3 regions of the Mesorhizobium sp. M2A.F.Ca.ET.046.03.2.1 genome follow, and region 1 is predicted to be linked to each of the others. Evidence: riboswitches for the same ligand, from Rfam matches in the RefSeq annotation. Region 1 holds a riboswitch; each other region holds the start of a gene.
The links. Region 1 has a riboswitch for thiamine pyrophosphate ahead of EJ072_RS35465 (YkoF family thiamine/hydroxymethylpyrimidine-binding protein). Riboswitches for the same ligand answer to the same signal wherever they lie in the genome.

Region 1 (3,267 bases):
GCGTCCCGCCAGGCGTCGCCGCGCTCCCACGCTTCCGCGAAAGCCAGTGCAAGGTCATCCTGTCGGCGCGTCGTATCCAGCGCCTCGACCAGCAGGCCCGCCTGATGCAGGTCCTTCTCCCGCTTCGCCGCCGCGCCTCGCTCGCGGCGGGTCGCCACGATCAGCTTGTGAACGGCGAAGCGTTCGGGCGAGGGGACAAGCACCGGCACGCCGGAGCGATGCAGCAGCACCGTCCTCACCGGGTCGCGGATCAGGAAATCGAGGAAGCGCAGCGGCTGCGCCGAGGCGCCGCCGAGCGAAGGCATCAGGCTGGCGCGGTCGGCATGCTCGTCGCTGCCGCGGTTGGGGGTGAGGAACTCGATCCGGTAGCGCGAGGCGTTCTCGTACTGCGTCGCGCGGCCGGCATCGGTCCGGTGCGGGATTTCGCGAAACGTCGGATCGACTGCCTTCAGCACGTCGATGACCGGCGGCATGCTGTCTTCCACTTCGGCCGAAACGGAATGGAACTGTGCGAAATCGGCATCGCCTGTCTGCAGCGCGGCACCCGGCAATCGCACCCCGAGATGCCCGGCATAGGTCTGGAAAGCGACGGTGCCCACCAGCACCGCGCGCAGCCGGAAGAGCCCCGCCTTTTCCAGCGCCTCGACGACATCGCCGGTGAAGGTCTCGGGTGCGGTCAGGCCGGCATCGCGGACAAGCGTGGAGACCAGCTTGCGGCGGCTCTTGAGGTCGCCCTTGATCTCCCTGAAGGCCGCAACCCGACTGGCGATCTCGGGATCCTCGGCCGGACCGACATAACGCCTCTTTTTCTCGGGGCGGGTTTCCTCGAAATACCAGTAGTCGCGGCCCTTCACCGGCACGCGCACGAAATTGCCCGCCGTCGAGAAATCCGTCTCGAAGGAAGCATCGAGGCTGCGCTGCACCAACTCGGCGTAGAGGGTGCGGTAGGCGAGGTCGATGGTCTTCATGGCGCTGCTATTGTGCGTTATAAGATTCCTGAAATTTTCTTATAATTGCGCGCCGCCAAGTCGATTGCAAGTTCGTTATAAGAAATTCGTGAAAATCTTATAACCACCGGCATCTCCCCTAGGGGAGATGAAACTCGTGGCCCAATTGGCGTCGCAAAAAACCGCTTCCCCAACCTGGCAAACAGTGCTTTAACGCGCCCATCCACAGGGGTGCTCCGTACGGTCGGGGCTGAGATGGTGGCGGCAAGCCTCCGGACCCTAAAGCTGATCTGGATAATACCAGCGGAGCGAGGCGGGCCATGTTTTCCGGCGCACAGATTTCCCTTTATCCCATGGCCGACGATTTCGTCGGCGTCATCCTCGGCGCGTTGGGCGCGCTCGATCCTTACCGCGACAGGCTGAGGATCGAGACCGACGACATCTCGACGCTGCTGGTCGGGCCGCCCGAAGTGCTGTTCCCGGCGATGCGCGACCTCTTCGTGGCGGCGGCCAAAAGCGGCAAGCATTGCGTGCTGTCGGCCGCCGTCTCGCGCGGCTGCCCCGGCGAGCCGGACGACCCGATCTGCCGTTCCGACGAGATCGGCGGCCCGGCGGTCCCGCTCGACGAGCGCAAACGCGCGGCGCTCGGCGCCGTGCGGTCGACGCCCTCGACCGACCAGGCGGTGGCGGCGCAATTCTCGCTCTATGTGATGGGCACGGGCGATCACATGGACGAGATCTATGGCTGCATCGACTTCCTGAAACAGTCCGGCGTGTTCGACCGTTCCAAGAACTTCTGCACCAGGCTGCGCGGCGACGCCGGCGCAGTGTTTGCCACGCTCAACGAAGCCTTCTGCCGCTTCGGATCCGGCGCGGGGCATGTGACCCTCGACATCACCATCTCGGCCAACAGCCCGACCGCGGTTTGAGCGCAAGCTCGAGCTGTCTAGGAGAGTTATCGTGGCTGTTTGGTATGACCTATTGCATGGGGGAGAGGGCCCCATATCTGACCGCCTCTCTGAAGAGGGAGCGCAGCCTTCGGCCATTGGCGAAAGCCGAGGTGAAGGCCAATCTCCCCCCTTGTGGGGGAGATGCCTGGCAAGGCAGAGGGGGGCGCTGTCCCGCCGGCATGTCAGGCGTTCGCAAGCGCAGCCTTCGTCGGATGCTATGGGGCAAGTTTCGCAGGGAGGCGTTCCTTCGCGCCCCCCTCTGTCCTGCCGGACATCTCCCCCACAAGGGGGGAGATTGGCTCTCACGGCGACCTTCGCCAAAATCGCTCCCGCCGCCCTCGCGTTTGCGTTGCTGCTCCTCGCCTGGGAGCTCTACGCCCGTCTCGGCGGCCTTGCGCCCACCGTGCTCCCCGCGCCGTCCCGCGTGCTGGCGCAGGCCTGGGAGAACCGCGCGGCACTCGCCGAAAACACGCTTCCCACCATCCGCGCCACGCTTGCCGGCTTCGCCTGCTCGCTCGCCGCCGCCTTCGTGCTTTCGGCGCTGGTCGACTTCCTGGCCCCGCTGCGCCGCGCGCTGTTTCCGCTGCTGATCGCCAGCCAGACCTTGCCGCTGGTGGCGATCGCGCCGCTGGTGGCCTTGTGGTTCGGCTTCGGCCTCTTGCCGAAGATCCTGCTGGTCGCGCTGGTCACCTTCTTCCCGAAGATGGTGGCGCTGGTCGAAGGCTATGCCGCGACAAGCGCCGAAATAAGCCAGATGCTTGCCGCCATGGGGGCAGGGCGCTCGCGCATATTCTGGCTGGCGCGGCTGCCGTCGGCGATGCCCTATTTCTTCGCCGGACTGCGCATCTCCATCACCTATGCGGTGGTGGGCGCGATCTTCGCCGAATATGCGGGCGCCGCGAAGGGGCTGGGCATCTACATGCTCAGCGCCAAGAACAACTTTCGGCCCGACCTCGTGCTTGCCGCCGTTGCCGTCAGCTCGGCGCTGACGCTGGCATTGTTCGGCCTCGCCGTCCTGGTGCAGCGCCTCGCCATGCCCTGGGAGAGGGCCGACCGCAAGGCCGAACCCTCCGGGCACCGGCCATGACCCGGCTCGAGCTTCGCGATGTGCGCAAAAACTTCGGCGCGCTCGAGGTTCTTGGCGGCGTTTCGTTCGATGTCGGCGCAGGCGAGTTCGTGTCGATCCTCGGCCCCTCCGGCGCCGGCAAGTCGACGCTGTTTCAGCTCCTCACAGGCGCGATCCGGGGCGAGGGCGAGATGCGTTTCGACGGCGCGCCGCTCGATGGCGCCCGCTTCGCCTTCATGCCGCAGCGCGACGCGCTGATGCCGTGGCGGCGCGTCATCGACAACGCCACGCTGGGGCTTGAAGT
Region 2 (3,267 bases), 3.5 Mb from region 1:
AGGTTGCCCGGCACAATTACGCTCAAGGCTTGCGCCGCCCAGAGGACACGCTGAAAAGGCAGCATGGGCGCGCAAGCACGCCATTCACGAGAGGTTCGACATGAAGACTATGCAAGAAAAAGACATTCCGGCATTCGTGCAAGCAGTTGTGGAGGCCGGCTGCAACATTTGCGCGATTGGCAACTTGGGATATGTCTTTGGCGATGCTGATTTGACGCCGGCGCAACGGAGGTCCGTCGAGCCACAGCTGCGCAGGATTGCTGAGATCTACGGCGAACGCGATCATCTCATGGACGAGATAGCTGTATATCTGCGGTCGATCGGACGCCATGTCGAGGTTGAGCCGAAGACAGGTGTTTCCTGATGGCCGCGATCGATCGCGTTCCGTAGTCGCCATTTCTATTGGGTAACGAGCAGCCGTCTTCCAACCTCTGAAACAAAAAAGAGGTGACCCCCAAAGGCCGCTCTCGAGACCGCAAGTCTGAGCCGCTAACGCATTGCGATAACCAGGCTGTCCGAACTGGGCGTCGATGCCTTCCTCGACCAGGTCGCGGTAGGCGGCGATCTCATCTACCGCATGCATAGCCAAGCCAGAGAAGTTTTCGGCAGCGGAATTCTCGGTCGCTTCCCCTTTTATGACTAGAGGGTGCGGCCGATCCGGCCGCGACGATCTCGCAGGGATTGCCATATACGGCAACACGAACACCGGCGGATCAATACTCGGATAATGGCGGCCGGCTATGTAGCGATCGATCGCGCACCAACATATCAATGCAATAGCTTAGTTGCTTTCAAAGGCGGGTCTCTACGAACTGCAAGCAAGCTAAACGATTGCGTCAACTCTTCCTCGCAGAGCGAAAACTCCGCGCCCACGCGATTTCTCTGCTGGAACAGCGGCACATCCTCAGCGCCAGGACACGGCCGCCGCCGTCGGGTTTTACGAAGCCGGTGATTGCATAAGTTGCCCGCAAGATATCATTGGTATCGGGAACGCCGCCGATGCCGCATCCTGAATAGAGCGGCCGCTTGCACCTGCCAGCCCGACGACCAGATCATATCTGCAACTCCATCTACCTGGACGTGGTGCAAATCACCTCGCTGAAGCCGCAAATCGTCGCCTTCGACCAGGATAACCACATCCGTGACCGCCTGAGCTACTCGGTCGATCTCGACGCACATGGCCGATACAGTTTTTCCATCCTTCACGAAGCGAATGAGACTTTGGCCATTCCAGCCCTGGTCTACGGGGCGTGACTTGTCCCCGATGCATGCGCGAGCTCTCCGCTCGGCCGGCCGCCGGACGTCGCCACCGGCCGAAGGCGCCCGAAGGCGCCCGAAGGCGCTTGACAAAGCAGCACCGGCCCATTCAACTTGAGGCATTCACCAGGGGAGTCCCGGTAAGGGGCTGAGATACTGCTGGCTTTCGCGGCGCAGTGACCCGTTGAACCTGATCCAGTTCATACTGGCGTAGGGACGGTGCAAGCGCTTTGCGGGAGTTTACGCCCGAGGTCCTGCTGCAGCAGGTCTACAGAAGCGTCTTTTCATCCTTCCGGCACAGAACTGGGTCTCCAATGCATGAGCAAAGGAGCCTCACGATGAATGCCCTCACCCCCGCCGTGTCGACGGGACCACTGCCCGCCTCGCGGAAAATCCACAAGCCCGGCGTCCTCTACCCGCAGATCAGGGTGCCGATGCGCGAGATTTCCGTCCATCCGACGGCCGGCGAACCGCCCGTCACCGTCTACGATCCGTCCGGCCCCTACACCGATCCATCAGTCCAAACCAGCATCGAAAAAGGCCTTGCCCGGCTTCGCCACGAATGGGTCACGGCGCGTTGCGATGTCGAAGCCTATGACGGCCGCCACGTCCGGCCGGAAGACAATGGATTCGCCACCGGCGAGCGCCTGACACCGGAATTTCCGATACGCAATCGGCCGCTCAAGGCCAAGCAGGGCAAGGCGGTGACCCAACTTGCCTATGCGCGCGCCGGCATCATCACGCCAGAAATGGAGTTCGTAGCCATCCGCGAGAATCTCGGCCGCGAGGTGATGCGCGGCAAGCTGCAACGCGACGGCGAAGCCTTCGGCGCGGCGATCCCAGATTTCGTCACACCCGAATTCGTGCGCGACGAGGTGGCGCGCGGACGCGCAATCATTCCCGCCAACATCAATCATCCCGAGAGCGAACCGATGATCATCGGGCGAAATTTCCTGGTGAAGATCAACGCCAACATCGGTAACTCGGCTGTCACATCGTCGATGGCCGAAGAGGTCGAAAAGATGGTGTGGGCGATCCGCTGGGGCGCCGATACGGTGATGGACCTGTCGACCGGCCGCAACATCCACAACATCCGCGACTGGATCGTGCGCAATGCACCGGTGCCGATCGGCACGGTGCCGCTCTATCAGGCGCTCGAAAAGGTCGGCGGCATCGCCGAGGACCTCAACTGGGAGGTCTATCGCGACACGCTGATCGAGCAGGCCGAGCAAGGCGTCGACTATTTCACCATCCACGCCGGCGTGCGGCTGCACTACATACCGCTGACCGTCGACCGGGTCACGGGCATCGTCTCGCGCGGCGGCTCGATCATGGCCAAATGGTGCCTGCACCATCACCGGGAGAGCTTCCTCTACGAGCATTTCGAGGAGATCTGCGACATCGCCAGAGCCTATGACGTTTCCTTCTCGCTCGGCGACGGCCTTCGTCCCGGTTCAATCGCCGATGCGAACGACGCGGCGCAATTCGCCGAACTGGAAACACTTGGAGAACTCACCAAGATTGCCTGGGCAAAGGACTGCCAGGTGATGATCGAAGGCCCGGGCCATGTCCCCATGCACAAGATCAGGCAGAACATGGACAAGCAGCTCGCAGTGTGCGGTGAGGCGCCGTTCTACACGTTGGGGCCGCTGACGACCGACATCGCGCCGGGCTATGACCACATCACCTCAGGGATAGGTGCCGCCATGATAGGCTGGTTCGGCACCGCAATGCTTTGCTACGTCACGCCGAAAGAGCATCTCGGCCTTCCCGACCGCAACGACGTCAAGATTGGGGTGATCACTTACAAGATAGCCGCCCATGCAGCCGATCTGGCGAAGGGCCATCCGGCAGCGAAAACCAGGGATGATGCCCTTTCGCGCGCGCGCTTCGAGTTCCGCTGGGAGGACCAGTTCAACCTGTCGCTCGACCCCGAAACCGCACGGTCCTTCCACGACCAGACCTTGCCCAAGGAGGCGCACAAGCTGGCACATTTCTGTTCGATGTGCG
Region 3 (3,267 bases), 3.4 Mb from region 1:
CCACTCTCCGCCGCCGAACCGGGCGAAGACGCCGGCAAAGTACCCGGCGCGGCCGTAAAGCGCCAATATGCCGAGCGCCGCGACGATCGCCGGCAACGCCAGCGGCACGGTGAAGAGCTGCAGGATCAGGCGACGCCCGGGAAAGGCCGGATGCCTTGAAAGCGCGCGTGCCACCAGCAGCGCCGGCGCGACCGACAGCAGCGTCGAGAGCAATGCTTGCCACAGCGTGAAGCGGGCCACGCGCAGGAGGTAGCCGTCGAAGGCGGCGGCAGCGCCGGAGAGGTCGTGCGCGCCTTCGAGGATGAGGCCAGCGAAGGCGCCGCCGATGAGCGCGGCGATGGCCGCGAGCGCGACGACACTGGCGGTGACGCGGGAGTCACGCGCGGAGTGCACGCCGCACCATGCGAGCTTCAGCTAGGCAACGCCGCGTTCCTTCGCGCCTCCCTCTGTCCTGCCGGCCATCTCCCCCTCTAGGGGGGAGATTGGCAGCGTCGACGCCCCGCTCGATCCTGCAACGTCGGAGATGGGCGAAAGCCGGCGTGACAGCCAATCTCCCCCTTGAGGGGGAGATGTCCGGCAGGACAGAGAGGGGGGCCTTGGCGCAAGCATCGCAGCCTACTTGCTCATCACCGCCAGCCACTCATCCGCCCACGCCTTGCGGTTGGCGGCAACCTCCTCCGGGCTGAACAGCAGGGTCTTGGTCGGCTTGACCAGTTTGTCGAAGGCCGGGTTGAGCGGCTTGTCGGTCTTGCCGGCCGGGAACATCCAGTTGGTTTCCGGGATGACGTCCTGGAATTTCGGCCCGGTCATGAAGGCGATGAACTTTTGCGTCAGCGGGTTCTTGGCACCCGTCGTGGTGATGCCGGCAACCTCGATCTGCAGGTATTCGCCTTCCTCGAAGGACGCCGCCTGATAGCGCTCGGTGTTCTCGGCCACCATGTGATAGGCCGGCGAGGTGGTGTAGGAGAGCACCATCGGCGCCTCGCCCTTGGTGAACAGGCCATAGGCCTCGCTCCAACCCGGCGTCACCGTCAGCACTTTCGTCTTGAGCTTGGCCCAGGCCTCCGGCGCCTTGTCGCCATAGACAGACTTCACCCACAAGAGCAGGCCGAGGCCGGGCGTCGAGGTGCGCGGATCCTGGATGACGATCTTGTCGGTGCCGCTACCCTCGATCAGGTCCTTCAGGCTCTTCGGCGGGACTTTTAGCTTCTGCGTGTCATAGACGACGGCGAAATAGCCATAGTCGAACGGCACGAAAGTGTCGTCGCTCCAGCCGCCCGGCACGTTGATACCCGAGACGTCGCCATGCGGCGCGAACAGCCCGCTCGCCTTGGCGTCCGCGGTCAGGTTGGTGTCGAGGCCGAGGACGATGTCGGCCTTGGTGCCGGCGCCCTCGAGCTTGACGCGGTTGAGCAGCGCGACGCCATCGGCGACCGAGACGAATTCGAGATCGCAGCCACATTCGGCTTCGAATTCCTTCTTCACCGCCGGTCCGGGCCCCCAATCGGCAGTGAAGCTTTCATAGGTATAGACGGTGAGCTTGTCCTCGGCGACGGCAGGCGCAACACCGGCCAGAAGCGACAAAAGACCGGCTGCGAGAATAAGCTTGGACAATATCGCGCGCATCGGCGCCTCCTTCGTTCGAGTGACAAGGAATTGAGGCGCCGGATGGTCCGAAACGTCTAATCCCTCCGCCGGTACAAACCGGATCAGGTTCAGCGGGTTGGCTCGATTGCCTCTCAGCCGGATCACGTCCGGCACCCCGTTAGAGCGTCTCGACAGATAGGCCCGGCCGAAGCGGCGTGCAAGCGGAAGTTTGCCGGGCAGCTAATGTTCCGAGGCAGGAACCGAAGCGCGGCGCTTCCGGCTTCCGTTTCCCCCGGCGGGCTGGTAAGGGCGACGGCCATGGGCACATTCACCATCCTGCTTGGCGGCGAGCTTATCCGCACGCCCCGGCTCGAACGCCAGATCGCTGGTTCGCGCGTCATCGCCGCCGACGCCGGCATCGGCCATGCCCGCATGCTGGGCCTTGTCCCCGAGCTCTGGGTCGGCGATTTCGACTCGGTGCCGGCCAACCTGCCCGAAGATCTGGCTTCCGTCCCACAAAAAATCTTCCCGGCCGAGAAGGACATGACCGATGGCGAGCTTGCAATAGCGGAAGCGCTCCAGCGCGGCGCCACCAGCCTCGTGCTTGCCGGCGCCTTCGGCGGCAAGCGCGCCGACCATGCCTCCCTGCATCTGGCGCTCGCCGTGCGGCTGGCAGAAGCGGGCACGACCGTGTTGCTGACGAGCGGCGCACAGGAAGGCGTTCCCATCCTGCCTGGCAAAGCCAGTTTCGACTATGCGGACAGCACCCTGTTTTCGGTGCTCGGCTTCTCCGACCTGTCCGGCCTGACGGTCACCGGCGCCAAATGGCCGCTCGACCGCGTCGAGGTGGCGTTCGGCTCCTCGCTCACTATATCAAACGAGGTCAAAGGGCGGCTTGGCATCGCGCTGGAGCGCGGCCGGGCGCTGCTTCTGGCCCACCCCTATCCTCTTCCCGAAAGCTGACATTCCAGATATGGCGCCGCCACTTCTCAACCTCGACGGCATTAAACTGACCTTCGGCGGCACCCCGCTGCTCGACGGTGCTGCGCTCAGCGCTTCCGCCGGCGAAAAGATCGCGCTGGTCGGCCGCAACGGCTCGGGCAAGTCGACCCTGCTCAAGATCGCCGCCGGCATGATCGAGCCGCAGGACGGCGAAGTGTTCCGCCAACCCTCGGCGACCGTTCGTTATCTGCCGCAGATGCCGGATATGGATGGCTTCGCCACCGTGCGCGCCTATGTCGAGGCCGGCCTCGGCCCGGCCGACGATCCGCATCGCGCCACCTATCTGATGGAGCATCTCGGCCTCACCGGCGAGGAGAAGCCGGGCGACCTGTCTGGCGGCGAGGCGCGCCGCGCCGCGCTTGCGCGCGTCATGGCGCCGGAACCCGACATCCTTCTGCTCGACGAGCCCACCAACCATCTCGACCTTTCCGTGATCGAATGGCTGGAAGAGGAGCTTGCCCGCACCTCTTCGGCGGTGATCCTGATCTCGCACGACCGCCGCTTTCTCGAACGCGTCACCCGCGCCACCGTCTGGCTCGATCGCGGCCAGACGCGACGGCTGGACAAGGGCTTTGCCCATTTCGAGGAATGGCGCGACCAGGTGTTGGAGGAGGAAGAGCGCGAGCAGCACAAGCTCGGCCGCCAGATCGTGCGCGAGGAGCATTGGTTGCGCTACGG

Region 2: another riboswitch for thiamine pyrophosphate. It lies ahead of thiC (phosphomethylpyrimidine synthase ThiC); the one in region 1 lies ahead of EJ072_RS35465 (YkoF family thiamine/hydroxymethylpyrimidine-binding protein).
Region 3: another riboswitch for thiamine pyrophosphate. It lies ahead of thiB (thiamine ABC transporter substrate binding subunit); the one in region 1 lies ahead of EJ072_RS35465 (YkoF family thiamine/hydroxymethylpyrimidine-binding protein).

Annotation. Positions count from the first base shown of each region.
Region 1 covers NZ_CP034449.1:7,327,390-7,330,656, reverse strand. The annotation lists gene EJ072_RS35470 (GSU2403 family nucleotidyltransferase fold protein) at 1-968, opposite strand, end outside; TPP riboswitch at 1,165-1,277, shown strand; gene EJ072_RS35465 (YkoF family thiamine/hydroxymethylpyrimidine-binding protein) at 1,268-1,876, shown strand; gene EJ072_RS35460 (ABC transporter permease) at 2,115-2,984, shown strand; gene EJ072_RS35455 (ABC transporter ATP-binding protein) at 2,981-3,267, shown strand, end outside.
Region 2 covers NZ_CP034449.1:3,424,457-3,427,723, reverse strand. The annotation lists gene EJ072_RS37525 (hypothetical protein) at 1-364, shown strand, start outside; gene EJ072_RS16495 (hypothetical protein) at 1,027-1,254, shown strand; TPP riboswitch at 1,376-1,492, shown strand; gene thiC (phosphomethylpyrimidine synthase ThiC) at 1,596-3,267, shown strand, end outside.
Region 3 covers NZ_CP034449.1:3,927,020-3,930,286, reverse strand. The annotation lists gene thiP (thiamine/thiamine pyrophosphate ABC transporter permease) at 1-393, opposite strand, end outside; gene thiB (thiamine ABC transporter substrate binding subunit) at 616-1,626, opposite strand; TPP riboswitch at 1,670-1,775, opposite strand; gene EJ072_RS18720 (thiamine diphosphokinase) at 1,906-2,550, shown strand; gene EJ072_RS18715 (ABC-F family ATP-binding cassette domain-containing protein) at 2,561-3,267, shown strand, end outside.